Regions from separate parts of the Paenibacillus sp. 203 genome, predicted to be linked through region 2. Evidence: a T-box and tRNA genes for the amino acid it is inferred to sense, from the RefSeq annotation. Region 2 holds a T-box; the other regions hold tRNA genes.
What was found. A T-box is a leader RNA that pairs with one kind of tRNA and senses whether it is charged. The one in region 2 lies ahead of leuS (leucine--tRNA ligase), so its partner is inferred to be a tRNA-Leu.

Region 1: it encodes a tRNA-Leu, which carries the amino acid that the T-box ahead of leuS (leucine--tRNA ligase) is inferred to sense. The anticodon was not compared.
Region 3: it encodes a tRNA-Leu, which carries the amino acid that the T-box ahead of leuS (leucine--tRNA ligase) is inferred to sense. The anticodon was not compared.

Annotation. Positions count from the first base shown of each region.
Region 1 covers NZ_JAXCHD010000030.1:63-7,198, reverse strand. Annotated here, with positions in the region: partial or broken rRNA gene WA407_RS26150 (23S ribosomal RNA) at 1-756, shown strand, start outside; rRNA gene rrf (5S ribosomal RNA) at 834-950, shown strand; tRNA gene WA407_RS26140 (tRNA-Ile) at 987-1,063, shown strand; tRNA gene WA407_RS26135 (tRNA-Ala) at 1,086-1,161, shown strand; tRNA gene WA407_RS26130 (tRNA-Asn) at 1,166-1,241, shown strand; tRNA gene WA407_RS26125 (tRNA-Met) at 1,276-1,349, shown strand; tRNA gene WA407_RS26120 (tRNA-Ser) at 1,353-1,444, shown strand; tRNA gene WA407_RS26115 (tRNA-Glu) at 1,477-1,548, shown strand; tRNA gene WA407_RS26110 (tRNA-Val) at 1,555-1,630, shown strand; tRNA gene WA407_RS26105 (tRNA-Met) at 1,661-1,734, shown strand; tRNA gene WA407_RS26100 (tRNA-Asp) at 1,760-1,836, shown strand; tRNA gene WA407_RS26095 (tRNA-Phe) at 1,903-1,975, shown strand; tRNA gene WA407_RS26090 (tRNA-Thr) at 2,002-2,077, shown strand; tRNA gene WA407_RS26085 (tRNA-Tyr) at 2,082-2,167, shown strand; tRNA gene WA407_RS26080 (tRNA-His) at 2,187-2,259, shown strand; tRNA gene WA407_RS26075 (tRNA-Gln) at 2,277-2,351, shown strand; tRNA gene WA407_RS26070 (tRNA-Lys) at 2,356-2,431, shown strand; tRNA gene WA407_RS26065 (tRNA-Leu) at 2,446-2,533, shown strand; tRNA gene WA407_RS26060 (tRNA-Gly) at 2,540-2,614, shown strand; tRNA gene WA407_RS26055 (tRNA-Cys) at 2,625-2,696, shown strand; tRNA gene WA407_RS26050 (tRNA-Arg) at 2,723-2,799, shown strand; tRNA gene WA407_RS26045 (tRNA-Pro) at 2,825-2,898, shown strand; tRNA gene WA407_RS26040 (tRNA-Gly) at 2,908-2,978, shown strand; gene WA407_RS26035 (PAS domain-containing sensor histidine kinase) at 3,182-4,285, opposite strand; gene WA407_RS26030 (response regulator) at 4,278-4,931, opposite strand; gene WA407_RS26025 (GAF domain-containing protein) at 5,075-5,524, opposite strand; gene WA407_RS26020 (Crp/Fnr family transcriptional regulator) at 5,823-6,563, shown strand; partial or broken rRNA gene WA407_RS26015 (16S ribosomal RNA) at 7,135-7,136, shown strand, end outside.
Region 2 covers NZ_JAXCHD010000005.1:441,329-452,444, forward strand. Annotated here, with positions in the region: gene nadD (nicotinate-nucleotide adenylyltransferase) at 1-505, shown strand, start outside; gene yqeK (bis(5'-nucleosyl)-tetraphosphatase (symmetrical) YqeK) at 489-1,085, shown strand; gene rsfS (ribosome silencing factor) at 1,082-1,429, shown strand; gene WA407_RS14440 (CvfB family protein) at 1,426-2,334, shown strand; gene WA407_RS14445 (class I SAM-dependent DNA methyltransferase) at 2,337-3,110, shown strand; gene WA407_RS14450 (tautomerase family protein) at 3,183-3,572, opposite strand; T-box leader at 3,757-4,013, shown strand; gene leuS (leucine--tRNA ligase) at 4,075-6,513, shown strand; gene comER (late competence protein ComER) at 6,494-7,339, opposite strand; gene WA407_RS14465 (ComEA family DNA-binding protein) at 7,635-8,282, shown strand; gene WA407_RS14470 (deoxycytidylate deaminase) at 8,371-8,889, shown strand; gene WA407_RS14475 (ComEC/Rec2 family competence protein) at 9,146-11,116, shown strand, end outside.
Region 3 covers NZ_JAXCHD010000004.1:132-11,247, reverse strand. Annotated here, with positions in the region: gene WA407_RS09450 (DUF5695 domain-containing protein) at 1-1,867, opposite strand, end outside; gene WA407_RS09445 (aldo/keto reductase) at 2,588-3,439, shown strand; gene WA407_RS09440 (TetR/AcrR family transcriptional regulator) at 3,584-4,240, opposite strand; gene WA407_RS09435 (SDR family oxidoreductase) at 4,375-5,160, shown strand; gene WA407_RS09430 (SDR family oxidoreductase) at 5,207-6,037, shown strand; gene WA407_RS09425 (hypothetical protein) at 6,493-6,957, opposite strand; gene WA407_RS09420 (hypothetical protein) at 7,391-7,849, shown strand; partial or broken gene WA407_RS09415 (IS110 family transposase) at 7,888-8,119, shown strand; gene WA407_RS09410 (hypothetical protein) at 8,410-8,586, shown strand; gene WA407_RS09405 (hypothetical protein) at 8,839-9,045, opposite strand; tRNA gene WA407_RS09400 (tRNA-Leu) at 9,803-9,882, opposite strand; tRNA gene WA407_RS09395 (tRNA-Arg) at 9,895-9,971, opposite strand; tRNA gene WA407_RS09390 (tRNA-Gly) at 9,979-10,053, opposite strand; tRNA gene WA407_RS09385 (tRNA-Leu) at 10,065-10,145, opposite strand; tRNA gene WA407_RS09380 (tRNA-Lys) at 10,157-10,232, opposite strand; tRNA gene WA407_RS09375 (tRNA-Tyr) at 10,240-10,325, opposite strand; tRNA gene WA407_RS09370 (tRNA-Thr) at 10,330-10,405, opposite strand; tRNA gene WA407_RS09365 (tRNA-Asp) at 10,419-10,495, opposite strand; tRNA gene WA407_RS09360 (tRNA-Met) at 10,523-10,596, opposite strand; tRNA gene WA407_RS09355 (tRNA-Val) at 10,623-10,698, opposite strand; tRNA gene WA407_RS09350 (tRNA-Glu) at 10,708-10,779, opposite strand; tRNA gene WA407_RS09345 (tRNA-Ser) at 10,800-10,891, opposite strand; tRNA gene WA407_RS09340 (tRNA-Asn) at 10,895-10,970, opposite strand; tRNA gene WA407_RS09335 (tRNA-Ala) at 10,975-11,050, opposite strand.

The DNA.
Region 1 (7,136 bases), on a different contig from region 2:
TCTTGAGCGCCAGCTTGAGAGGAGGCATCCTTGGGATACCACCCTGATCGTATCTAGGTTCTAACTTGGTACCGTGACCCGGTGCGAGGACAGTGTCAGGTGGGCAGTTTGACTGGGGCGGTCGCCTCCTAAAGAGTAACGGAGGCGCCCCAAGGTTCCCTCAGAATGGTTGGAAATCATTCGAAGAGTGCAAAGGCAGAAGGGAGCTTGACTGCGAGACCTACAAGTCGAGCAGGGACGAAAGTCGGGCTTAGTGATCCGGTGGTACCGCATGGAAGGGCCATCGCTCAACGGATAAAAGCTACCCTGGGGATAACAGGCTTATCTCCCCCAAGAGTCCACATCGACGGGGAGGTTTGGCACCTCGATGTCGGCTCATCGCATCCTGGGGCTGAAGTAGGTCCCAAGGGTTGGGCTGTTCGCCCATTAAAGCGGTACGCGAGCTGGGTTCAGAACGTCGTGAGACAGTTCGGTCCCTATCTGTCGTGGGCGTAGGAAATTTGAGAGGAGCTGTCCTTAGTACGAGAGGACCGGGATGGACGTACCGCTGGTGTACCAGTTGTTCCGCCAGGAGCACCGCTGGGTAGCTATGTACGGAAGGGATAAGCGCTGAAAGCATCTAAGCGTGAAGCCCCCCTCAAGATGAGATTTCCCAGTATGTAAGACCCCTTGAAGACGACGAGGTAGATAGGTTGGGGGTGGAAGTGCAGTAATGCATGGAGCTGACCAATACTAATCGGTCGAGGGCTTATCCTAAAATAAAACGCAAATAAGTTTCGGATCCAGTTTTCAGGGTGTAACCTTGAATGTAGAATTTGCACAGCAAATTCATGTTTGGTGGCGATAGCGGAGGGGTTCCACACGTACCCATCCCGAACACGACCGTTAAGCCCTCCAGCGCCGATGGTACTTGGACCGCAGGGTCCTGGGAGAGTAGGACGTCGCCAAGCGATATCCTTCAAAGGATAATGAAGTTTTGCATGTTAGGGCCTTTAGCTCAGCTGGTTAGAGCGCACCCCTGATAAGGGTGAGGTCGGTGGTTCGAGTCCACTAAGGCCCACCACTTCCAGAATAACAAAAAGATTGGGGCCATAGCTCAGCTGGGAGAGCGCCTGCCTTGCACGCAGGAGGTCAGCGGTTCGATCCCGCTTGGCTCCACCAATATTCCCTGATAGCTCAGTTGGTAGAGCACTCGACTGTTAATCGAGTTGTCACAGGTTCGAGTCCTGTTCGGGGAGCCATGTTTTGAATATTTCTGAATTTTATATATAAGGTGGCGGCGTAGCTCAGCTGGCTAGAGCGTACGGTTCATACCCGTGAGGTCGGGGGTTCGATCCCCTCTGCCGCTACTCGGAGAGATACCCAAGTGGCTATAAGGGGACCCTCTGCTAAGGGGTTAGACTGCGAAAGTGGTGCGAGGGTTCGAATCCCTCTCTCTCCGCCATAAATTTATTGAAACCAGAACTTATTTTGCAAGGCCCGTTGGTCAAGGGGTTAAGACACCTCCCTTTCACGGAGGTAACAGGGGTTCGAATCCCCTACGGGTCATAATATGGAGGCTTAGCTCAGCTGGGAGAGCATCTGCCTTACAAGCAGAGGGTCGGGGGTTCGATCCCCTCAGCCTCCACCATAAGAAAATTTGAGAAATGCCTTTTAATGTCGCGGGGTGGAGCAGTTCGGTAGCTCGTCGGGCTCATAACCCGAAGGTCGTAGGTTCAAATCCTACCCCCGCAATTAATTTCCTGTTGGAAATGCCTCTGGAACTGTGGTGTAGAGGCCTAACATGCCTGCCTGTCACGCAGGAGATCGCGGGTTCGAATCCCGTCAGTTCCGCCATTTTAACTTCATATATAATTGGCATATAAAGTGCGGATTATATGATGTAGTAATAAAACAAAATATGGCTCGGTAGCTCAGTCGGTAGAGCAGAGGACTGAAAATCCTCGTGTCGGCGGTTCGATTCCGTCCCGAGCCACCTTTCAAGTGGGAAATGAGTAATGTGCCGGTGTAGCTCAACTGGTAGAGCAACTGACTTGTAATCAGTAGGTTGGGGGTTCAAGTCCTCTCGCCGGCACCATTCTGGAGGATTAGCGAAGTGGCCAAACGCATCAGACTGTAAATCTGCTCCCTTACGGGTTCGGTGGTTCGAATCCATCATCCTCCACCAGTCTTTTCATAATCATATGGCGGTCGTGGCGAAGTGGTTAACGCACCGGACTGTGACTCCGGCATTCGTGGGTTCAAGCCCCATCGGCCGCCCTTTATTCTTAATCTATTGGGGATTAGCCAAGCGGTAAGGCAACGGACTTTGACTCCGTCATGCATAGGTTCAAATCCTATATCCCCAGCCATTAAGAGCCATTAGCTCAGTTGGTAGAGCACCTGACTTTTAATCAGGGTGTCGAAGGTTCGAGTCCTTCATGGCTCACCATTTATAATTATTTTGCGGTCGTGGCGGAATTGGCAGACGCGCACGGTTCAGGTCCGTGTGGGCTAACCCCCCGTGGAGGTTCGAGTCCTCTCGACCGCACCATATTTTGCGGACGTGGCTCAGCGGTAGAGCATCGCCTTGCCAAGGCGAGGGTCGCGGGTTCGATTCCCGTCGTCCGCTCCATTATCCATACGGCGCCATAGCCAAGTGGTAAGGCAAAGCTCTGCAAAAGCTTCATTCCCCAGTTCAAATCTGGGTGGCGCCTTGACTACTCATTATGGAATTTAATATGCGCCCTTAGCTCAGCTGGATAGAGCGTTTGACTACGAATCAAAAGGCCGGGAGTTCGAATCTCTCAGGGCGCGCCATTTCTTAAAAAAAAATGTATAATGTCGGGATGTAGCTCAGCTTGGTAGAGCACCTGGTTTGGGACCAGGGGGTCGCATGTTCAAATCGTGTCATCCCGATACTGATTTGCGGGTGTAGTTCAATGGTAGAACTCCAGCCTTCCAAGCTGGTAGCGTGGGTTCGATTCCCATCACCCGCTTTTTGCTATAGCGGATTCTTGTTGCCTCAGTGGTGACACCTTATAAATAAAGAGAGCCTGTCTGGGGACAGAGCTCTCTCTTTTTTTTGTATTTATCCTCATGTAATCCACAATGTGTTGATTATCCATAATCTTCGGTATCGGTGTATATCGTTCTGATCATACAACAGGCATACACCGATAACCGATTTAGTGGACAGTTTTTACACGGGAATGGTCAGCTGGATGGAGGTTCCCTTGTCTGGAGCAGAGGTTATGCTCATAAATCCCCCTACCCCTCTAGCTCGTTCTTCCATACTGAACAATCCAACTCCCTCTCCTTGGGACTTTCCAGAGAATCCAATGCCCTCATCCCGAATGGTCACTTGTATCATTTCATTTTGATCCTCAACGTCGACATATGCCTCTGCTACATCTGCGTATTTGGCTACATTCGTTAATGCCTCCTGTACAATCCGATAAATTGCAATTTCCTTGCGAATATCAACCCGTTTACGTAGATTGCATTGAAAATGCACCTCAATCCCGTAATGAGAACAGAAGTTTTCAATATAGGTTCTTATGGCTGGGACGACACCCAGATCATCCAGAACTGAGGGACGAAGTTCCCACGCTAGACCACGAACATCTTTGATGATGTCGGTCACCTGCGAACGAAGATTCTCCAGAGTAGGACTAGGTTGTTCGGCAAGTTGGCTATCCAATTGGATGATAAGTGAAAACAAGCTTTGTCCTATCCCATCATGCAGCTCTCTTGAAAAGCGTTTACGTTCTTCTTCCTGTATTTGCATGACTTGCGTCATCATAGACTGGAGTTCTGCTTCTACTTTCTTCAGTTTAGTGACCTCATTGCGGATCGCTAAGTACTGATAGGGTTTACCTTCCTCATCCATAAACGGAACGATCGTAGTATTCACCCAATAGTAGCTGTTATCTTTAGCACGATTACGTATTTCTCCTTGCCATACCTTACCTGAACGGATCGTAGTCCACAGGTTTTTCATGAAGGCAGAGGTATGATAGCCTGAATTAATAAGACGATGATCCTGACCGATCAGCTCTTCACGACTGTATTGCGAAATCTCACAGAACTTGTCGTTTACGTACTGAATAATACCTCGATGATCGGTCAAAGCAACGATGGAAGACGTATCTAAAGCAAATTTCAGATTGGATAATTGGTGGAGTGAGTTACGCAGCGCATGAAGAAAAGGGGATTCTGGTATATAAATTTCCAGATCATTCAGCAGTTTATCGGTTGATTCACCAAAGGCATGCTGCAGTAAAGGGTTAGAAGGTTCATTCATAATGGAGCAGCCCCTTTTTTAGTGCGAATTTGACTAGCTCAGGTCGTGTTTTCAAGTTAAGCTTCTCCATAAGATTGCTTTTATGGGACTCTACGGTTTTGACACTAATCACCAGGTGCTCGGCAATTTCCTTGTTGGCATATCCTTTGGCTACCCAGGATAGAATCTCTTTTTCCCGCTCAGACAAAGATTCATAGGGTCCAGCTATGCCTTCCTGTTTGATTTTGTCCAGATATTCACTCATCAGTCGTTTGGTTGCATTCGGGTACAAATAGGCACTACCTTCGGCCACAGACTGGATGGCAGCGAGTAACTCCTCGTGAGGTGCGCTTTTTAAAATATATCCGGATGCTCCAGCTTGAATGGCTCGGAACAGATATTCTTCATCGTCATGCATCGTTAAAATAAGGACTTCTGTATCGGGCAACTGTTTTTTTAATTCAGTAGTTGCCGTGAGACCATCTTTGCCAGGTGGCATGCTAAAATCCATGAGTACGACATTAGGTTGTAGCTCTACTGCTTTGCGGATCGCCTCATCCCCGTCTGCTGCATCTCCTACGACCTTAATACCATTTTTGCCGTCCAATAGGGCCATAAGGCCAGAACGTACGACAACATGATCATCCACTACTAGTATACGAATCAATTTGTCATCCCCTCGAACGGTAAAAAAACCGTGCGTTTTGTCATAATCATAGCAAATTTTAGGGATTTCAATCAACAAAGATAGTTAGGGACAGCCCTATCAAGTATTTTATGAGTTTTATTATCTACAGAAACATTGTTGATCTATGGAGTGAGAGGGTAAGCACATAGTTGGCTAAGGCGTTGAGCGACTTGAGTGGCCTCGGCCACATCAGACTCTGTGAACGTCCTCACATCACGATTACCAAGAAGCAGCACACCGTTAGGCAGATCCCCTGTGCTGGAAAAGGGAATAGCAACAGCAGAGTGAAGCTGCTCGGCCAGCATTAGTGCACACTCCTGACGCAGACGTATACTACCTGATAGTAAAGCACTTACAGTCACGATACGTCCCAAGCGAACAGCCATCCCGGCAATACCATGGCCAATCTTAAAAGAAATAAGGCGATAGCGATTGCTTCGGTTGCCGGAGGCGTAATACCAATGCAGCTTACCACCCGACTTGGACATAAATGCAAGGGCAGTGAGATCACTATAAATAGTATCTCTTAACTGGTTCAGTTCTTTTCGCATTTCATCCGTTATTTGTAGCATAGAAGACACATCCTTTTTCATAACCCACTATATCTCTAATTCATTGTAGTTCCGACAGTTACAAAAGTAGATCAGGGAACCCCCTGATCTATAGGCGCAGGAAACACTGAGTTTTCATGAGGTCGGGTAAGGAGTAAGGAAAAGGTCGATAAATGGGGCGTTAGCTTACCTCGGAAGTGATATTTATCACAGTAAATCAGGGAGTAGGAAGGTATAAAATCAGGTGTTCTCCCGATAACAACCCAGGCATTAAAACATTATGATATAGATATCAGGTAAACACGAGGAGGACGCTAACATGCAAGCCACTTGTATGGAACGGTTTGGGGACGAAGCGGAACGCACGGGAATTCAGATTTATTTGACAGAAGAACATTTTGTTCTGCTAAAAGATATTATGTCCTGGAAGAAGGTAAAGGCAGGCGTTATGCTTTTCCGAGAAGGCGATGATGCAGAGCAGCTTTATTATATACATTCAGGTCATGTTAAACTTCGTAAATCGACAGAAGATGGTAAAGAACTGATTCTGACCATTCAGCATCAAGGCGACTTAATAGGGGAATTTAGCGGGATAGATGGAGAAGAGTATAGTTGCACTGCGGAAACAGCCGATGTGTGTGAGTTAGGCGTCGTGCTTGTTAAGGATTTGGAGTCGCTCTTGTCCAAAAATGGGGAAATGGCACTTCAGTTCATCCAGTGGATGGCGATGAAGCAACGCATTATGCAATCGCGTTTTCGGGACTTACTGTTGTATGGTAAAACTGGAGCGTTAGCATCTACATTGATCCGTGCTAGCAATACATGTGGCGTGGCTGTGAAGGATGGCATTTTACTAAATATGAAGCTAAGTCACTCCGAATTAGGTGAGATGATTGGAGCGACGCGAGAGAGTGTGAACCGGATGCTGAGCGCGCTGAAAGAGCAGGGAACCCTAGATACAAGGGATGGAAAGATTGTCATTCACGATCTTAAGGTATTACGTGGCATGTGCTGCTGTCCTTCGTACGGCCAATGTGCCCATGAAATTTGTCGCCTCTAATATATGAATACCATTAGGCGGGGTCCAAGAGACTTCGCCTTGCTGCATGTTTTCTAACAATCTAGTACATGGGGTAACGAACAATATAGATTAGAAAAAAACTAATCAACGTCGTATAGCGGCTAATTACCAATAAAATGTATTTATATTAAATGGAACTGAACACATGACATTTTATGAACTAGCTGTTTTGAAGTAACAGTGGAGCTAATAATGGTTGACTAAAAGGTGGAAGGGATCAAGGTTAAAAAGGGATTATTTACAAGTTGCTTTCTATTGCTGAAAATGATATATTATTTGAGCTGACAACAAAACAGCAGTTTCAAAAGCGAAAAGCTTGGGTGAAATGATCTTCAAAAAAAGAAAAAAATAATCCTTGCATTTTTGAAACGAACATGCTATGCTATTATAGCTGCTGAAAAACGCGGCGAAAGAGAAATGTTTGATCTTTGAAAACTGAACAACGAGTGAGTAAAACGATTTTGTTCGCAAAATCAAACAAGAGATATTTTATCTCGTCAGTTTCAAAATGAGCTTATCGCTCTTTCTATAAACCAACTTCGGTTGGTCTTT
Region 2 (11,116 bases):
GCTGGATCAAGTATGGTTTATGCCTTCTCATATCCCTCCGCACAAGCATCAGGCGGGGGCGAGCGGTAAGGAACGTCTGGAGATGACGAGTGAAGCGGTGGCGGGTCATCCTGCTTTTGAAGTGCTGGATATTGAAGTGCTTCGCGGGGGAGTATCCTATACCATTGACACGATCAAGGAGCTTCAGGAGTTGCACTCTGCTGTGGATTTTTATTTTATTATTGGTGCGGATATGGTGAACTACTTGCCTCATTGGCAGGGAATTGAGGAGCTGGCGCAGCGAATTTGTTTTATTGGTGTTCGGCGCCCAGGGTTCCAGCTTGCGTTGGATGAGTTGCCGCATTATTTGCAGGACAAGGTACTGCTGGCGGATATGCCGGTGGTGGATATTTCGTCGACGGATATTCGAGAGCGTGCTGCGGAAGGGCGCACTATCCGTTATCTTGTGCCTGATCGTGTGCATGACTATATTACAAGGGGCTGTTTGTATGAAGTACAGCCGTGAGCAATTAATGGAAGCCGTATCTGGTCAAATGCCTGAAAAGCGCTGGAAGCACACACTAGGTGTTATGCATACCTCAGTGGAGCTTGCGAAGCGCTATGGAGCAGATCCGGATAAGGCAGAACTGGCGGCTATTTTGCATGATGTAGCAAAATATTGGCCTGTTCAGCAGATGGAAGAGGTGATTCGCAGTCATCCCGAATGTGATCAGGAGCTTTTGGAACATGACAAGCAGCTCTGGCATTCAGAGGTAGGATACTGCGTTGCAGCAAGAGATTACGGAGTGGATGATCCGGAAATAAGGAATGCGATTCGCTGGCATACGTCAGGACGCGTAGGTATGAGCCTGCTGGATAAAGTCGTGTGTCTCGCTGATTACATCGAACCGGGACGGGATTTTCCGGGGGTTGAGCATATCCGTAAACAGGCAAAGAAAAGCTTGGAGCAGGGCCTTATCGCTGGATTCGACTCCACGATTTCATTGTTGCTGGAAAAGAAAAAGGTTATTTTTCCACTAACAGTCTTGTCGCGTAATGACTTGATTCAACAACTAAAACAGAGAAAAACGGAGGTTCATGAATGACCCTAACTAATGAGCAATTAATGCAAACAGCGGTTGATGCTGCAAATGATAAAAAGGCAATGAATGTTGTCGCACTGGATTTGCGGGGAATATCACTAGTAGCTGATTATTTTGTCATCTGCCATGGTAATTCGGATACACAGGTACAGGCGATTGCAACAGAAATTCGCAAACGCGCTCATGATGAAGGTGTGACCATCAAAGGAATCGAAGGAATGGATTCCGCCCGTTGGGTTCTAATGGATTTGGGGGATGTCGTAGTGCATGTCTTCCATCGCGACGAGCGCGAATACTATAACATTGAACGACTCTGGTCGGATGCTAAGGTTGTGGAAAAAGTATGAGTTTGATCGCCGGTACTTATGTCACCATTATGGTGGATCGTGAGGTATCTCCTTTCGGCTACTTTCTCACTGTTGGTGAGCAGGATGTGCTGCTACATTATACGGAGCTGACACGTGAAATTGAAGTTGGTGAACGGTTGGAGGTATTTATTTTTCACGATACAGAGGACCGCTTGGCCGCAACCATGAAAAAGCCGTTCTTGTCGTTGGGCGAAATGGCAAAGCTTGAGGTGGCCGATGTGCATCCGCGTTTGGGTTGTTTCCTAGAGATGGGATTGGGTCGTCAGCTTTTGCTGCCGATTCGTGAGTTGCCAGAAAACCGAGATTTACATCCTCAGGTGGGCGACTACGTATATGCCATTATGGAGCATGACAAGCAAGGCAGACTGCGGGCTAAGCTGGCAGGGGAACAGGAGCTTGCTCCGTTGTGCTTTCACGCCCCTGATTCGTGGCTGAATACGTGGGTGCAGGCGACTGTGTACAAGCCGCTTCAAATGGGCACGTTCGTTCTGGTGGACGGAGGTGTGCTTGGTTTTGGTGCGATTGGGATGATTCACTCCTCGGAACGCAACCGGATGCTTCGCTTGGGCGAAGAGGTTAAGGTACGGGTCACACTTGTTCGCGAAGACGGTCGGGTCAACCTGGCGATGTCGCCACGCAAGGAAGTAGGCCGTGATGAGGATGCGGAGCGGTTGATTGCTTTTCTGAAGGAGCGTCCGGGTGGCGGCATGCCTTACTCTGACGCAACGCCGCCGGATATTATCAAGCAACGGTTTGGTATTAGTAAATCCGCTTTCAAGCGTGCGATGGGCAAGCTGATGAAGGAAGGAATGGTTACACAAAAGGAAAACTGGACCTACCTGGTGGAGAAAATGCCGAAACCGAAGGACGGGAATGGGGAATAAAAATGGCTTCTTACCGGAAGTTTGCCTATGTGTATGATGAGCTGATGCAGGACATGCCGTACCCAGACTGGTTATGCTTTGCACGGCAGGCCTGGGATCAGTACGGTATGCCGCATACGGTGGCTGAGCTGGGCTGTGGAACGGGTTCGATTACGATTCCCCTAGTTAACTCGGGCTTCGAAGTGTCTGGAATCGACTTATCCTCTGACATGCTGGCAGTAGCCCGTCGCAAAATGGAAACCACTCCCCAGGGACAGCGATTGTTTCGTGAGGGAAGCGTTCGCTGGATACAGCAGGATATGAGAGAATGGATTTTACCCGAGCCTGTGGATTCTGTAATTTCTTTTTGCGATTGTCTGAATTACTTGTTGGAGGAAGAAGATATAATTTCTACTTTTCGTAGAACTCATGCTGGACTGAAGCCTGGCGGAACCTTCTTGTTCGATGTACATCATCCCCAGACGTTTTTACGTTATGATGAAGAGCAGCCATTCGTACTGGATGATCGCTCTATCTCATATATCTGGACATGTGCGTTGGACACTCCTCGTTGTGAAATTGAGCATCATCTTAGTATCTTTGCGAAAGCAGAACATGAAGGACGCGATCTATACCAGCGTTTCGAGGAAATACATGTACAGCGTGCCTATGACCCAGACTGGATGAAGGCAGAATTGTCCAAAGCAGGTTTTCGTGATGTGAAGGTATATGCGGATTTTGAATGGGTAGAAGCAGAAGATGACGCGGCGAGACTGTTTTATGTTGCTGTAAAATAGTGAAGACTCATTGAGCAAATTTAGGAAAAGAAAGACGCTTTTCATGATGACATGAAGGGCGTCTTTTTGCACTCATATATTCACTTTATAGTTCAACTGAAGCTCATCACCCGGTACACCCCGAATACCCCAGTTCTGTTTGGGCGTTTCAAATATAGTAATCTCAAGATCCTGTGGAGCAATGCCAAAATGGTCCGTAATTCGTTGGAATAACAGCTGGATGAGTTGCTTCTTAGCTTCTGTCGTTCTGCCTTCAAAGATACTGATTTCAATAATGGTGTACGCCTCAGAGCGACCATCGGCATATATAAAGTCTTCCTGATCCATAGGAAAAAAACGATGAAACCTCTTGTCTGGAGGATATTTGAACGCATCCACCACAGCAGAATGAATCACCTCTGATAGTTGCTTTTTGATTGGATTTAGAGTTTCTTTTATTCCAAAAATTTTAATCTGTGCCATGTCTCAGCTCACCTTTCTTATCTCAACTCAACTCAATTTGCATCAATTTAATTCGAAGTTATTATAAAACATTCGTATGCATGTGTCATGAACAATTAGTATGAAGAGGGTCTTTAACACCAAAGCTAGTCCTTATTTGACTTTTTTCGCGGTTTTCAATATAATAGTGCCATTATTAACGGTTAAACAATCGCTGATGAGGAATAGTAGCTTTGTCTGGACATATAGAGAGCCGGCGGGTGGTGCAAGCCGGTTGACAGCGCAAAGTGAACTCGCCTCGGAGATATGCGTCCAACGCAGGAACGCCTTTACAGGTGCTTGTATCCTGTTATTAACCCGCATCGGATCACCTCCGTTATCAGGTGCAAAGGGAGTAGAACGCGAAGAACGCTTTCTGCTAACTAGGGTGGTACCACGGGAATAAAACCTCTCGTCCCTAGCGCTGACACGCTACGGGATGCAGAGGTTTTTTTGTTGCATACCGTTTGAGGAGGAAAAGACAATGACAGACACACAGCCGAAGCACGGCTATCAACCGCAAAGTATTGAACCAAAATGGCAGAAATATTGGGATGAGAACAAGACGTTCCGCACCGGGGAAGAGCCGGGCAAACCGAAGTTTTATGCTTTGGATATGTTTCCGTACCCATCTGGAGCCGGCCTGCATGTAGGCCACCCAGAGGGCTACACAGCTACGGATATTGTTTCACGTTATAAAAGAATGCGCGGCTACAACGTATTGCATCCGATGGGTTGGGACGCCTTCGGTCTGCCTGCCGAGCAGCATGCGCTGGATACAGGGGAGCACCCACGCGAAATTACGGTGAAAAACGTAAATAACTTCCGCCGTCAAATCAAATCGCTCGGCTTCTCCTACGACTGGGATCGTGAAATCAGCACGACGGACCCTGATTACTACAAATGGACACAGTGGATCTTCATCCAGCTGTACAAGCGCGGCCTTGCATATGTAGCTGAAGTACCCGTGAACTGGTGCCCAGCGCTGGGAACAGTGCTGGCGAATGAAGAAGTTATTGACGGCAAGAGTGAGCGTGGCGGTCATCCGGTCGTCCGTAAACCAATGCGTCAATGGATGCTGAAAATTACGGAATACGCGGATCGTCTGCTGGATGATCTGGAGGAACTGGATTGGTCTGAGAGTATTAAGGATATGCAGCGGAACTGGATCGGTAAGTCTACCGGGGCAGAGGTTCGTTTTCCAATTGAAGGCTATGACGAGCAACTCACAGTATTTACAACCCGCCCAGATACACTGTTCGGCGCAAGCTACTGTGTGCTGGCACCAGAGCAGGAATTAGTGGATATTATCACTACGCCTGAGCAAAAGGATGCTGTACAACAGTACCGTGAACAAGCTGCTCGTAAAAGCGATCTGGAGCGTACGGATCTGGCCAAGGATAAAACAGGCGTATTCACAGGAGCTTATGCAGTGAACCCGGTGAACGGCGAAAAGCTGCCGATTTGGATTGCTGACTATGTACTGGCAGGCTACGGAACTGGAGCGATTATGGCTGTACCTGCTCACGATACGCGTGACTGGGAATTTGCCAAGCAATTCGGATTGAATATTATTGAGGTTGTCCAAGGTGGAGATGTGGCTAATGAGCCATATACTGAGGATGGACCGCACGTCAATTCAGGCCCGCTGAATGGACTTACCAACGAGGAAGCGATTCCGAAGATGATTGAATGGCTGGAAGCCGAGGGCAAAGGACACGGCAAAGTCACCTACCGCCTGCGTGACTGGCTGTTCAGCCGTCAACGCTATTGGGGCGAGCCGATTCCGGTAATTCATCTGGAGGATGGAACGATCAAAACGGTTCCTGAGGACCAACTTCCGCTCGTACTGCCGGAGATGGACAATATTAAGCCTTCAGGTACAGGTGAATCCCCGCTGGCGAACGCAACAGATTGGGTGGAAACCATTGATCCTGAGACAGGTATGAAAGCACGTCGCGAGACGAATACAATGCCGCAATGGGCAGGAAGTTGCTGGTATTACCTGCGCTTTATTGATCCGAAAAATGACAAAGAGCTTGTATCCAAAGAGAAACAACGTGAATGGATGCCTGTTGATTTGTATATTGGCGGAGCGGAACATGCGGTTCTTCACTTGCTGTATGCCCGTTTCTGGCATAAGGTACTGTATGATATCGGCGTAGTGGAAACAAAAGAGCCTTTTTATAAGCTGGTCAACCAGGGTATGATTTTGGGCAACAACAATGAAAAAATGAGTAAATCACGCGGTAATGTCATTAATCCTGATGATATTGTCAATACGTTTGGCGCCGATACGCTGCGTATTTATGAGATGTTTATGGGGCCGCTGGAAGCGACCAAGCCATGGAATGAGAATGGGGTAGAGGGAGCACATCGTTTTCTGTCCCGCGTATGGCGCCTGTTTGTTTCCGAGGATGGTAGCCTGAATGATAAAATTACAAATGACGGCGGTAGCGATGAGTTCAATCGTACTTGGCATAAAACGCTGAAAAAAGTAACCGAAGATCTGGATGCGCTGCGCTTTAATACAGCGATCAGCCAGCTGATGATCTTCACCAACGATGCATACAAAGCAGACCTTTTGCCGCGTGCAGCAATGGAAAACTTCGTGCAAATGCTGTCGCCGCTTGCACCCCATCTGGCTGAGGAATTGTGGCAGCTGCTGGGGCACAATGATAGCATTACCTACGCGGCTTGGCCTGCTTATGATGAAGCATGGACAGTGGACGCCGAAGTGGAAATTGTTGTGCAAGTAAATGGTAAAATCGTACAGCGTGCAACGATTGCTAAGGACCTTGATGCTAAAGCGATGGAGGCATACGCTGTGTCGTTGGACAATGTTCAGCAGGCACTGGCCGGCAAAACGATCCGGAAGGTAATTGCTGTTCCAGGTAAGCTGGTTAATATTGTTGCCGGTTAATCGGCTTTAAGCCGAAGGAGACATCTACCTTTTGCATGTCCTCTTCATACTTGTTGTGCGTGGCCTGTATTAGCTCGGGAAAGACGCTATGCAGGCTGATGTCCAACAATGCGAGAGCTTCGGCGGTAATACCGCCGGGAACCGCCACTCTGGCCTGTAACTCGGCTGGTGTCATCCCGCCTTCCGTGAGCAGCTTTCCAGTGCCGATGATCATTTCACCGGCCAGGGCGCATAGCTCCGTACGGTCTATACCTGTAGCTTGAACTGCGGCTTGAATCCACTGGTCCATAAAAAAGGCCAAGAAAGCAGGACCACAACTCGAAAAATCCGACGTGATCCGAGTATAAGATTCTTTAACCCGAATCGGTCTGCTGATGTGGGACATAAGCTCTTCCAGAAGGGTGCGATCCTCCTCTGTAATCCGGCTTCCATGGATGCACAGCGAGGCTCCGCTGCCCACTTGGTGGGTGATACTTGGAATAATTTTGGACACTTTGGCTTTCAGTGCATGTTCCAAAATACGAATCTGCACCGGGCTTGTGATAGATACGACGATTTGCTCTTCTGTAATGACGTTGCGTATTTCATCCGTTACGGCTTTTGATTCCAGCGGCTTCACACAGATAAACAGAACATCGCTTTCCGCTGCCGTTTCACGGTTGCTTTGGGCTGCATGCAAACCTGGATAGCGACGGGCTAGCTCGGTTACCTTGGAATGCGTTCGATTGCTTGCTGATATTTGCTGCGGCTTGAGTGCGTTAGAATTAATAAAAGACTCAATTAGCAGACTTCCCATGCTGCCAGTCCCGATAAATCCAACTTTCATTGTTCAACGTCCTCCTTTCATACTTTGCGGTATAGACGCTGTGCTGTCAGCTGTCATTCTTCTTAGTGTATGCGCCTGGTCTTGGCCAACATGACGAATTTTATGTCTGAGCATGTTAGATCGTCCCCGGGGTCGTACCACTTTTTTGTGAAAATGCTCACAGCGAGACTGTATGGAGGTTGTTTGCACCCTCCGGTTTAACGGGAATTGGACAGACTTGCTCTGTTTGATTGAGACGGTGTTTTCAGTCGGCTCAATTTCCCGAAATCCATGTGGAGTAGGGGACGATACGGAAATGAAACGTGTATGGACAGGAACAGCGATAACGCTTGCTGTAATCGGGAGTGGACTTATTTTATTTGCCGGAGGACAGCGCTCTGAGCCGCAAGAAGAGTGGACTTTACTTAACCATAAGGTGGAGCAGGCTATGGCGATGGAGACAGAGCCAAATGAGTCGCAGCGCAGCAGTGACTACGCCCAGAAAAAGCCTGGTGTAAAAGAACCTTCAGACAAAGCTGAGCGCAGTAGGAATGCTGAAGCCGCTGACAATGTGAAACGTGATACTGTGCAGATTTCTACTGGTGTATCTGCTGCTGTGAGCGAAAACTCTATTGCGGGAAATTCAAGTGCCGTAAAGCAGTCAGGTGTTGCGAATCCGAGCTCAGACACAGGTATTGTCAGTTCGAGTGGTGCAACGACGAGTAGCACCAATAGGGTAAGTGATTCGGTTACTACACCCGATTCCGGCGAAAAAAAGATAAACATCAACACGGCGACTGCTGCTGAGTTAATGGAATTACCAGGGGTTGGGGCTAAAAAAGCCGAGGCTATACTGAACTACCGTAATCAGCACGGGGCGTTCAAACGTGTGAACGATTTGGATCATGTAAAGGGAATCGGAGCTAAAATGTTGGCTAAAATGAAGCCGTATGTCAGTTTGTAACTTATATAAGATTATAATGTACAGGTCCTGAGAACGGCGGTAGCGGATATGGTTTACGTTTTAACTTGTTTATACGGGAGAGATGGAAATGAGTGCAGATGTACGCAAGGACTGGGACACCTATTTCATGGATATCGCTTATATGGTATCCACCCGTTCGCGCTGTGCGCGGCGTCATGTTGGAGCCGTACTTGTACAAGGTAAAAAGCTCTTGGGGACGGCCTATAATGGAGCACCATCCGGGGTACCTGACTGTTCTGAGGCAGGCTGCATGATCTCAGAAGAGTATGGGGTCGTTCACCGTGATGGGCGTGAGGAAATGGTTAAGAAGCAGCGTTGTATTCGCACTATTCATGCGGAGCAGAACCTGCTGCTGTTTACTGACCGAATTGATCGTGAAGGCTCTTCAGTATATGTCACCGACCAGCCATGCTGGACGTGTGCCAATATGTTGGCGAACAGCGGTATTGTGGAGATTGTATACCACCGACCTTATCCCAAAGATGCCGACAAGGTTCGTGCTATGATGGAGGAAAAGGGAATCGCCTTTCGTATGCTGAAAACCTATCATCCACCAAAAGAAACACTGATGGATGTAATGAATTAAAAAAGTAAACGAGGAAGAACCTCTGACGAATGCTATTTTGTCAGAGGTTCTTTTTGTTTTGTGTTTTTTGGACAGAAAGCAATGTTTGCTACCGGAAGGTGATTGTATTCAAGCTAAGCTTGTGTTAACTAGACCTATATTGACCCTTACTGTTTGTTGGATTACAGGAAGTGCGGGAGCATGTCTGTATTCTGGACATATGCTTTTGTTACTCTGGGCGGGGGTTACCCTGATCTTTCCGCTTATAGCTTTATGGATGAAAATCCCCATCCGGCATATGGTATTACTTTGGCTTGCATTCAGTGGTGGTGGATTTCATTGGTTTTGGCATGATACGCATAATGTTAGCAGTATTCCCGATGCTCTTCATGTATCGTCTTCTATGGTGGAAGACATGCCTGTTCAAGTAGCAGGGCTTATCGCTTCTAAAGTACAGGTAGATGGTGATCGAACACAGTTTGAGATGAGAGTCACCTCAATCAATCACTACGGAAGTCATTCGAAAAAGGACGAGAATCGTACACCAATTTCTGAACAGGTCATTGTTCATATCAAGTTGGCTGCCAAGCAGGAACAGCAACTTGCGGCAGCATGGCAACGTGGAGATGCAATCCTAGTGCGTGGCACCTTAAAGGCTCCTACAAAAGCGGGGAACTTTGGAGGCTTTGATTACAGTGAATACCTGCACACACAGGAAATCCACTGGCTTTTCAAAGGCGATGGGGTAGCCTCGTTACAGAAACAGGAGGCTTCACTGTGGAACCGCTACACTTTGTTCAGATGGAATGATCAGCTAAGGGAGCAACTAGGGCAGAGAATGGAATCGGCATTTACATCACTTCATCACGCAGGATATATGAAAGGACTGGTGCTTGGGGTAACAGATGAGTTGGACCCAGCAACGTATAACGAGTTTACGAAGCTTGGTTTAACGCATATTTTAGCAATATCGGGCATGCATGTGGCGGTATATGCAGCTACACTATTATATTTACTCAAGCTACTAAGAGTTAGCCGCGAGACATCTCTTACAGTCGTGTTGATACTCATTCCGGCTTATGTCCTGCTGACAGGTGCTTCTCCCTCTGTTGTGAGGGCGGGAATTATGGCGATGATCGGCTTGTTTGCAGCCCGACGAGGTATGCTCAAAGACGGACTTAATATTCTAAGTATATCCGCGTTGCTCATGCTGATTTGGAATCCATATTATCTACTTAGCGTCAGCTTTCAGCTTTCCTTTTTGGTGACAGGTGGGTTGCTCATTTATATGCCGCTTATGAAGCCGTTTTTCGCCAAATGCCCTCTCCTAGTCGGCGGTGAGGTTGCGATTACAATTACGGCACAGCTTGTTTCGTTTCCAATGACTGTATTCTACTTTAATCAATTTTCGCTGTTATCATTTGCGGCCAATTTTGTGCTTGTGCCCCTTATTACATATATCGTGCTTCCATTAGGTACGGTGGCGATGGGGATTGCCTTTTTGTGGGAGGATGGGGCTCGTATTCTTGCATGGCCGGCAGAGCAATTGAACGATTTGACCTTCTTACTAGTGAAATGGCTGAATGTGGATGATGCTTATGTGAGTATTTGGCCGTCTTCCTCCATCCTGTGGGTCATGGCGTATTACGCGGCTCTGTATAGTGTTCTGTACTGGCTCAAAACGTGGCTGGCATCTCGCAGGCAAACAGACGATAATTCTGTTTTAAATTCCACTCCCATATCATCACCCGTGTATACGGGATTAGCGGCTTCTGCCGAATGGGCTGCTGTTTTGAATATAGCTCATGAACCTGAGGGAGCAGGGAAATTTGCGCGTCGACAGTGGAATGGTTATCGTCATTTGGCACTGGCTCTAAGTGTTATCGCCTGGCTTGGGATATTGTATACAGGTTACCAATCTCCTAGTGGAGGAAATACGGGAACTGTTCAATTTCTGGATGTGGGCCAAGGTGACAGCATTTTAATTACTACGCCGGGCGGGAAACATATTTTGGTAGATGGCGGGGGTACAATGGACTTTGCTACAGGGAAAAATGCTTGGCGCAAACGCGCAGATCCCTACGAGGTAGGTGAAGATACGATTGTACCCTTGCTAAAGCAACGAGGTGTGCATCGCCTGGACGCTGTCATTTTAACACACGGAGATCATGATCATGCAGGAGGACTACAGGCTGTGCTTGACCAGATTCCCGTATCTACCTTGTTTTTTAATGGTACCCTGACAGAT
Region 3 (11,116 bases), on a different contig from region 2:
TATTCTGCTTGGCTAATGTATATACAGCCTCTTCCCCTGTATTGTCGTAGCTATATTCAGAACCGTAAGGATACTTTGTATTTTTAAAATTGTTATATTTACGATCCATTTTTTCCTTGAGATCATTCGCTTCATCATCATAGCCTTCATCATGAAGTGCCTGAATAATATCCGGTGTGGTCAGTTCGCCCATCAAACCTGTTTCCCAGTTGTACGCGACTGGCCCTTCATACAATGCTTTGAAAATGTTATACGCCCGCAGCAAATAGGTTTCCTTTGGATGCTTGTAAGTGACAAGATCCGGGTATTCCTTGGCAATCTTGTACATGCTGAAATACGTGTTGTATACGTGCGGATAAGCATACCCTCGATAGGTTGGTGTATCGTTCGGTTCCGGCATCAAGAAATCATGAATTAAATAATCCTCATGATGTCCGTTCATCAGATTCGTCCAGATCGCCGTCTCCAAATAATCGTCTACTGCCCGCACCTCTTTGGCGACTGGAGACAGTGTGTTTTTCTCAGCCAGGAACTGTCCGTGGGTCAGACCCCAATCATCCCCCCAGCCCCAGTAGCCGTTGAAAATGTTGCGTTTGGATTTGGTATGCATCATCCAATCGTCAAATACCTTGTCGCGCAGATCACCCGGTACATTCCATTGGGTTTTGTCGACCATAAATGTAGCATGCCGTTGCAGCGCTTGATCAATCGGCTCGATGGCATAGAATTGTAACACCGTTTTATTACCGTTGCCGTATTCTACCGTTATGAAGTTTGGACCCAGCTTAGTAAATTTCAGTTCATAAATGTGATGTCCTCCGGGCTTGCTATCCGTCTGCGGAATAACGGTTCCGTCTGGATAGGTTACTTTGCTGATCGCCTGCTTGGAGCGCAGGTCCACCTTCGCCTTTTGATTCGTAGGCACGATCATACCCGGTACGACTGTTGTATCCACCAAGTTTTCTTGGTACAACGTATCTTTTACATCATGCTCGTCCTTCACCGCCAGAAACTTGAAACCATAGTTTTTGCTTTGACCGGGATTCAGGATTAGGCTTGTATTGGGCAAATACCCCCGGTTGGTGGACTTGATGACATTGGAATGAATATAAAATACATTGAGTCCTTCCAGCCATTTGCCTTCGTTAGCCGGGTTCCACGCCCATTTACTGCCCGGATGCTCCTCATCCCGCCAGTGATCCTGATACTCAAAGCCCGCACCCGTTGTGGAATCAGGAATCAGCAGCAGGGAAGAACTAATGCCGCTGGGACGCCCAGCTGTGATGTAGGAGCTGTTATTGCCGACAAAGGAATGCGTCACCACTCTAGTTTCGTAGATCGCATCACCGTTGGTCCACTGCTCATTGAAAGGCAGAGGCAAACCAAAATCACCAATCTCCAATTTTTTCCCACTTGTATTCTGCACCTGTATATTCCACAACACCGAACCATTCGACTCTGCCGAATACGTTTCGATGACTTTAAAATTGCGTATCCCTTCTGCATGAGTAGAATTCTCGTACGTGACAGTGACACGGTTACCACTGGTCGTGATCTTACGTGCGTCTGCCGACTTGTTCGTCCATGCCTTCGTCCAGCTGCCTCCATCCAATCGGTATGTGAACATCAGCTCCCCTAGCCACTGATGATCTGCGGTGTTCTGTTCAGGTGTTACCGTTGCGTTCATGACATACTCTGTCGGGAAAGCATCTCCCTTGATACGTATGGATGAAATTTCGCCATGCTCGCCTGTCTGAATCGTCAGCTTGTCATTGGATAGTTCATGGGCCTCTGCCGTATGCGTCCCAAACAACACAGACGCTGTGGTTAAAAACAAAAATGCCGCCAATATTCCCTTAAATTTCATCAACACGGCCTCCTTTTGGATCTCGGGGTCCTGATTTGTTTGCCAATCAGCTGAATTCTCTTCATTTCGCCGCAACCTCCTTGGAAATGTAAGCGCTACAACTCTATTGTACAAATCCTTGTCCATTGGTAAAATCAACATTTTCAACCGATTTATATAGGATTTCAACCTAATAGAGGGATACTGTTAGATCGGCAATCGACCAAGCTACGACAGATTTATCTGAATTAAGATTACAGAGGATGGAGAGAAAGAAATTTAGATAGGGAGCAAGGAGGCATTTTTAGATATATCGGGGTGTGATCAGATTATACAAACGGACACTTAAAATCGAGAATTTATTTTGAGTTGCTGTAGTGGGGAATCGTTACGTTGGGTTTTCCAGATGCGAAGGTATTTATTTAATAGATTCGCTCCTAAGGTAGAATTTGGAGTCTGCGTATGTAAAGAATTTCTGGGATAGGGTATGGGGTATTTGCTGCTTAGTGATTATTTCAGACATTTGATCCTCCCCGTGCCGTCATTCTTTAAAGTTCGATTATAGTCCATATTTATCTGTTAAATAGGTGGTAGTGAGAGGATTAGGCAAACATTTGGCACGAACGGGATAACGATCGCTTTGTCATCTGGTGCATAATAAAGATGTGAAGTGGGTGTCTGTTATGAATATGAATTGTAGTTGAATTACACATAATAATTAAAAATACTGGAGGATTTTATATGCAAAAAGTAACTTTGAACAATGGGGTTGAGATGCCTATACTCGGTTTTGGTGTTTATCAGATCCAAGATGCAAATGAATGTGAACAAAGCGTTTATGACGCTATTATGGCAGGCTATCGGCTGATAGATACCGCTGCCTCTTATTTAAATGAAGAAGCAGTTGGCAGAGCGATCAAACGTAGTGGCGTGACAAGAGAGGAGTTATTTATCACTACGAAACTTTGGGTTCAGGATACGGGTTATGAGCGTACAAAAAAGGCATTTGTAAAATCACTGGATAGATTGCAATTGGATTATTTGGATTTGTATTTAATTCACCAGCCATATGGAGATGTGTTTGGTTCTTGGCGCGCTATGGAGGAATTGTACCGTGAAGGAAAGGTCCGTGCAATCGGCGTTAGTAACTTCCATGAGGATCGCCTGATCGATTTGATTATTCATAATGAAGTAGTTCCTGCCGTGAATCAGGTTGAAACGCACCCATTCAACCAGCAAATCGAAAATGCAAAATTCATGAAAGAAAATAATGTTCAGATCGAATCCTGGGCGCCTTTTGCTGAAGGGAAAAATAACTTGTTCCAGAATGAAATATTGATATCCATAGCTGAAAAGTATAATAAATCCGTTGCTCAGGTGGTTTTACGCTGGTTAACACAAAGAGAAGTTGTTGTGATTCCAAAGTCTGTTCGTAAAGAAAGAATTACCCAAAACTTCAATATCTTTGACTTTGAGTTAAGCCAAGAGGATATGGGGTCGATTACTACGTTAGATACGAAACAGAGCCTGTTCTTTTCACATCGCGATCCTGACATGGTGAAATGGATCGCTACCCGTAAACTCGATATCTAACCATCTTTTAAAAGATCGCCCGTAGGTTTTGATTACGCCAAAAGAACCAACAATTAAAAGTATAGAGTAGATGCCCTAAGGATATCTACTCCTCTTTTTCGTTTGCGGCATCAATGGATTATTCTTTTGGTAAGCGCCTGGTCATCATCGGTCCATGATATTTGGAGCTGTTCGAGGGTTTTTGAGTGCAGGCAGTAGAATACCATCGATTAGCGCTGTAAAGAAAGGCTTGTCGAACGGTTTGCGCTGGATGAGTCCGCGAAAAGAAGCCATTGAAGTAATGACCTGGCAAGCCATCTCAATGTCCGCGTGAGCAGGAATTTCACCGCGGACGACGGCTCGGTTCATAAGCTCGCGGTTTACAACAACCCATGGCTCGAAAATCCCGGCTGTTCCTGCTTCGGCAAATTCCGGATGCTGCAAAAAGGAGCCTAGGCCCGCTAGGACTCGAAATTTGCGTTCTTCTTCCGCGATCGATTGCGGCTTCAAAAGCACGAGGAGATCTTCGCGCAAGGTTCCTGTATCAGGCAAGCTTTCGAGCTCAAGATGATTTCGATTCATCCATGCCAAGGCGTCTCGGACTAACTCCGCCTTGGAAGACCAGCGGCGGTAAACCGTCGCCTTCCCAGCCTTTGCTCGAGCCGCGACCATGTCCATTGTCATACCATCGAAACTCGTATCGGCGAGGATGGCGATTGCCGCCTCAAGGATTTTATCATCCCGCGTGTGATCTCTCTTACGTCCCAATATTTTCGCAGGCTTTTCTGCCACGACCTCAGTTAATTCGCCCCTCTCAGACATTTCCTTTTTTATTTTACTCATAAACTTAGCTCCTTTTAAAATATATATTCAGAAACTCATCAGTTCCGGAACTTTACAGTTTCGTTTTTGTGTGATTTAATATCATTATCCCACATCCAACGGGAAATATATAGATGGTGCCCCATACCAAAAAGGAGATTACGATCATGCAAGACAAACCCGTAGCCTTGATCACCGGTGCCAATAAAGGAATAGGTTTACAGATTGCGAAGGACCTAGCGGAACAGGGCTTCACCGTGCTCGTTGGATCACGCAGCCTCGAGAATGGAGAAACTGCCTCCAAAAGCATCGGTTCGGATGCGCACGCTCTCCAGCTCGACGTTACCGATCAGGACTCCATTGTTGCTGCAACAGAGCGTATTCGGAACGAATTTGGTCGTCTCGATGTACTTGTGAACAATGCGGGCATATCACACGCAGGTAAACCGGACGATCCGTTTCCGAGCAGTGGAGCGACGAGCGGTCTTTTGACCGTTGCTTCGCTCGAAGACATTCGTTCGGTTTATGAAACTAATGTTTTTGGTGTCATTGCAGTCACTCAGGCCATGTTGTCACTTTTACGTGAGGCTCCGGCAGCACGCATCGTCAACATGGGCAGCACCGGCGGCTCCCTTAGCTGGAATTCCATTCCGGAAAACTCACATCGTGCGATGTTTGGGGCCTATTCGGCATCAAAATCGGCTGTTCATGCGGTGACACTTGCCTTTGCTTTTGCGCTTGAATCGACAAACATCAAGGTCAATGCGGCCTGTCCAGGTTTTACATCGACTGCGCTCAATAATTTTGCTGGCACTCGTAGTGTTGAACAAGGGGCGCGTGAAGCAGTCCGGCTTGCGATGATTGGTGCGGACGGTCCAACAGGAACGTTCTCAGATGAGGATGGACCCATCGCGTGGTAATTATAATTTATACAATAATGGTTAGTAGCTTAAGGGGGATTTCATGATGCGTGTTTTCGTAACAGGAGCAACAGGTTACATCGGTTCCGCTGTCGTCCGTGAACTCATTGATGCGGGTCATCAGGTCGTCGGTCTTGTGCGCTCAGACAATAGCGCTGCGAAACTAAAAGAGGCTGGAGCCGAAGTGCACCGCGGTGACATCGACGATCTCGACAGCCTTCGTAGTGGTGCGGCTGCTGCGGATGGTATTATTCATCTGGCATTCAATCACGACTTCTCGAACTTCGCCAGGGCACTCACAGCAGATCTGCACGCCGTCGAAGCGATGGGGGCGGCGCTGGAAGGGTCCGGGAAGCCGTTCGTGGTCACCACGCACGCCAATGGAGTGGCAGCAGAAAACGTAATGTTATTGCTGGCTGAGCGCGGAGTGCGGACATCGATCGTAGAGCTTTGCCCTTCGGTACACGGTGAGGGTGACACAGGATTTGTGCCGAGACTGATCAACATTGCCAAAACGAAGGGCTTCTCAGCCTATGTGGAAGAGGGGAGTAACCGCTGGCCGGCTGTGCACCGCCTTGACGCCGCACATCTATACCGCCTTGCATTAGAAAAGGCACCCGCTGGTTCACGACTAAATGGGGTCGCAGATGAAGGCGTGCCATTTCGCGACATCGCAAGTGTTATCGGTAAACACCTGAACGTGCCTGTAGTCAGCATTTCACGTGAAGAAGCAGACACCCACTTCGGCTTCCTCAGCACACTTGCAGCGCTCGATATCCCGAGATCAAGCGTTGCAACTCAGGAACTTCTGGGATGGCGGCCTGTGCAACCTGCACTGATCCACGACCTCGAACAGTCTCACTACTTCAACAACTGATTGGAGGCGAGACCGAGAATCGATCATGGGCCGCTTAATAAAGCACTTGAGAAAAGCGAAGCAAGACATGGACTAACAACAACATGTATGAAATAAAAGTTTGGATATTAAAACGAGATCAACACGAGTGCATACCACACTAAATGTTGTTATCTTCATTCGCAGCAAACTATTCTGGCTAATCGTATTGTTAGCTCACTTCCCACAAGGAAATTTTTCATCTTCACTTATGGTATGGTTCACCGCGTTGGCTGAAGGGGCAAGTTTTCAAAAAAATAGTCTCCTTATCAGAGACTACCCACCATCTTCCTGTTTGTAATCATACGATAAGCGGTAGCTTTTCATCATTCTTTCAAAAAGGGCCATCCTTTTGCGGGATAGCCCTTGCTTTAATTTCACATTTTTTTGCAAAGAGAATAAGGGGCTGGATTCCTCCATTTGCGCTTTTGCTTACTTTAATATTGTCCTTTAATTACAAAAAACGAACCCCGAATTGTTCCAGCTAGTTTAGACTTCTGCCTAGCAAACTTAAACTTCCCTTCTAGCTCCTTTGGTACCTCCATCCCCTCAGAAAGCTTAAAACCAACGGCCCGCTTCTTAGGGTCATCCACCGTATACATGACATTGATTGCAAGACCATCCTCATAAAAAACGTAGGTAAATTGGATATTTTCCACTTGAAAACGCGACGTTTCTAAAGGTTTAGCCGCAAACGCAATATCACGTTCTTCTCTCAAAATTCGGTTCACATAATCAAGGCTCTCCTGGCTTTCGCTAGCTGGTACAACCGTAAACTCATGCTTGTATTTGTTCATAAAATAACGGGCTTCATTGGCACGTAAACCAGCAAGCGCTTCTGCTACAGGTGAAGACTCTAAACCAACCGTAGATACATCTTTAAAATCAACGAGATACGACATTTCCATTCCTCCTCTTCTCTCTTTACGCCCTAACAGCTTCCGCATTTCACCAAAATCGATTTTATTTTTCAAGTTGTTGTAGAAACACACTTATAGCCAGACTTCAAAATAATTCTCAATTCTCTTATCTACCACATAGTATACCAAAATTGGTTCAAGAGAAGATTTTCAATGGCGAATTTGTTAGTTTGTTAAATAGTGTTCACATAGACTGGTATTCACAAACACCGCTTTAAATATTCGACCAGCGAGATAATACGATGCTGCCTATAGTTCCTCTAGGTCGGGAAATTAAGGACTCAGAGTATGTCCTAACAAAAAACTCTCGGCCTGTGCCCTCTACTCCATTAAGGAGGTTCAGATTCACAAGCCAAGACATTTTCATTCATGATGGTGGCCGTTAGGCCATGTTTGTTTGGGAAAGACCCTCTGCATGGAAGGGGGCGTACCCGCATATGTAAACCAAATAAGTACGATACCTATCTATCATGAAAATATAGAGGCACGGTTCAAGAATTATATCGTGCCTGTAATTGCGCTAAACTTTGTAACGGTTATACACGAGCGTCAAATGAAAAAAAACGCCGGCGACGACAAGTTGTTGCGGCAGATGATCGCGGCTATGGACGAAGGCTTTCGCGTGTTAGAGGCCTTAGGGTATCCACTAACGCCGGCCGCGCAAGCTTCACTAATCCGCAAACGACCGGCGTTGATGCGCCTTTTTATAAAAATTTATCATAGGATGCCGATCCGCCGGCTGGTTGACGGATTCGTAGGGGAAATCGTAGCTTTGAGCCGCGTGTTTCACCTTTGGAAGGAACGGTCCCGGGTCCCTACACCCAACTGGGACGTGTTGGAAAAGCGTTTTGAAGCCAAGGTCAACCGTTCATAACTTTTACCCGAGGAGTAATCAACCGAAGATGATTCTATTTCTACAAAGAAGACTTTGATCATTATAAAACAAGGGGCGTTCAGTTGCTTGAATCTCCGAAACTTAACGCGACAGCATGACGCGTTTACCGGTCTATATATTCAAATTAAGCTGCAGTCCAAACCGCATTGGATCAGATGTCTCCTGAATACAAGGGTGTTTATCGGGGATCTTCATTCTGCGGTGTCGTTGAAAACCTTATTGGAGTTCCCCACCTCTGATGCCGTTCTGAAAGCCGGTGTCTGATAAAAATATAGTATTAGACTGAATTGAATATAGTAATAGCGGCAGCCTTGGACTAAAAAAGGAGAAAGTCCTAGACTACCGCTGTTCTTTATTTAACTAACGTTCCTCGTTAGTTGAATAAGCACGCTTTCTTTTATTACACAATATCTTCGTACTGTTCAGTATTTCTATCATTCATCTTTTACTTTTATAATGAGAAGTGTTAGACTAATATAGGTTTTATATACTTATTACCGATTACTAAGATGTGTAATCAATGAAAGGATTTGATGAATGTGGAATCGACTAATTTCAAAGTTATACCTGAAAAACTTAAAGGTAGGACGATTGAAGATGTCGCCATCACTACTAATGCTGTGGTTATTAAATTTACTGATGGTACTTATTTAGATATCTATCTCGATGAGGCTGCACAAACATTAAAGACATCAACAAACAAGCTGGATAGTTAACTCAACACTTTACACTTAGCTATCATTTTCCCAGCTTCCTCCTTCACAGTTTGCGTCAAATGCGACATAAAACCTCCACTTATCTTGTTCAACTAAACTGCCCGTTAGCTCAATGAAAAAAAGCAGCCCCTCATGAACTGCCCTACTGCTACTCACTTCAACAATAGGATGAGTTCATTCAAAGGCTACCTCATTTACCAAGTAATCCAACCACTCGTTCGTTTGTAACTGTGTAGGAGCTCGTATTCTTCACTACGCATCAGTCGTTTCATTTTTGTTCTTATACAGACGATAATCATCTTTTCTTGCTATTTTACATTCTTTGTTGTAATGAACACTCTTGATTCCTTTACGGAAATCCTTAAGCTTCTCTTTTCTTGGATCTTTGGGCTTATTATTGATCTCCAGACTTTGCTGTTTCTCATCTTCCCAGAATTGAATCTCTTCCCGTGTAAACATCTTCATCCCCGTTGTGCCGGGTTAGATTTTGGCATTTGAAGCCATGACCTTAGACACAACTAATAGAAGAAGATCTTCGGATTGAACATTAGCTCACCTCTGATTTTATTCTCCCTTATTTTAACATATTTATAACTATCCTGGCCGTTAGTTTAATAAAAAGAGCAGACTTGAAGCGCCTGCTCAACATTGTGTGTTATTTAACTATCGTTCCTCGTTAGTTTTACGCCCTATCCATAGAAAGCCTCGTGTGTACCTGTCATATCTGGCATCGTGATATCCATGGTCACCAGGTCCAGTTGCTTCTCAGACAAAGATGACTCCGGTCAGTGCTTCGCTCAAAGCCCATTAACCGATAGTTAAGCAGATTGAAACTCTGGATCTGGAGCGGTTGCTTCTCTCGCCGATACCAGAGTTAGGTTGCGGGGCAATTTCTGATGAGATTTTCTGTCTGCATGCTGATATTGCCTTCAAGAACTGAACTACGAGCTGAAACTTAAGTATATGAAGAAGATCAGAAAATAAAAATTCTGGAAGTTGCCTGTGTATGTTAATAACGCAAAGGAACGGAGGAGATTGCCTTGAGGTTTCTACTGATTGTCATGTCGATAGGAATTGTTTAAAAGTAAAAAAGGAGAGATGGCATAAAAATAAGCCATCTCTCCTTTTTCATTTATATAAAGCGGGTAATGGGAATCGGACCCACGCTACCAGCTTGGAAGGCTGAGTTTTACCATTGAGCTACATCCGAAATAGATGCCGGTGAGAGGACTCGAACCTCCACGGTTTCCCTCACGATTTTGAGTCGCGCGCGTCTGCCAATTCCGCCACACCGGCTTATGAAGTTAATGGCGTCCCCTGAGAGATTCGAACTCCCGACCTTTTGATTCGTAGTCAAACGCTCTATCCAGCTGAGCTAAGGGGACTAATAAATGGAGCGGACGACGGGAATCGAACCCGCGACCCTCGCCTTGGCAAGGCGATGCTCTACCGCTGAGCCACGTCCGCAAAAAACAAGATGCGCGTGGAGGGACTTGAACCCCCACGTCAAAGACGCTAGATCCTAAGTCTAGTGCGTCTGCCAATTCCGCCACACGCGCATGTAATACAATGGTGAGCCATGAAGGACTCGAACCTTCGACACCCTGATTAAAAGTCAGGTGCTCTACCAACTGAGCTAATGGCTCGTAAAACTGGTGGAGGATGATGGATTCGAACCACCGAACCCGTAAGGGAGCAGATTTACAGTCTGATGCGTTTGGCCACTTCGCTAATCCTCCAAAATGGTGCCGGCGAGAGGACTTGAACCCCCAACCTACTGATTACAAGTCAGTTGCTCTACCAGTTGAGCTACACCGGCATATTAAGTTAAATGGCGGAACCGACGGGATTCGAACCCGCGATCTCCTGCGTGACAGGCAGGCATGTTGGGCCTCTACACCACGGTTCCAGAGACAACTCTCTTAGTTGAAAGTAATTGCGGAGGCAGGATTTGAACCTGCGACCTTCGGGTTATGAGCCCGACGAGCTACCGAACTGCTCCACCCCGCGACAGTAATAAATGTTTATTTTTCAAGTGGTGGAGGCTGAGGGGCTCGAACCCCCGACCCTCTGCTTGTAAGGCAGATGCTCTCCCAGCTGAGCTAAGCCTCCGAATTACTATGACCCGTAGGGGATTCGAACCCCTGTTACCTCCGTGAAAGGGAGGTGTCTTAACCCCTTGACCAACGGGCCATATATCTATTATTAAGAGCTGGCGGAGAGAGAGGGATTCGAACCCTCGAGACGCTTTTGGCGCCTACACGATTTCCAATCGTGCTCCTTCGGCCAACTCGGACACCTCTCCACATGGCTCCCCGAACAGGACTCGAACCTGTGACAACTCGATTAACAGTCGAGTGCTCTACCAACTGAGCTATCAGGGAATATTGGTGGAGCCAAGGGGGATCGAACCCCTGACCTCCTGCGTGCAAGGCAGGCGCTCTCCCAGCTGAGCTATAGCCCCATCTAAAAAATCAATTTTGTATGTATAATCAATAGCATGATAGGCGAAAAAAAATCCCCATTATGG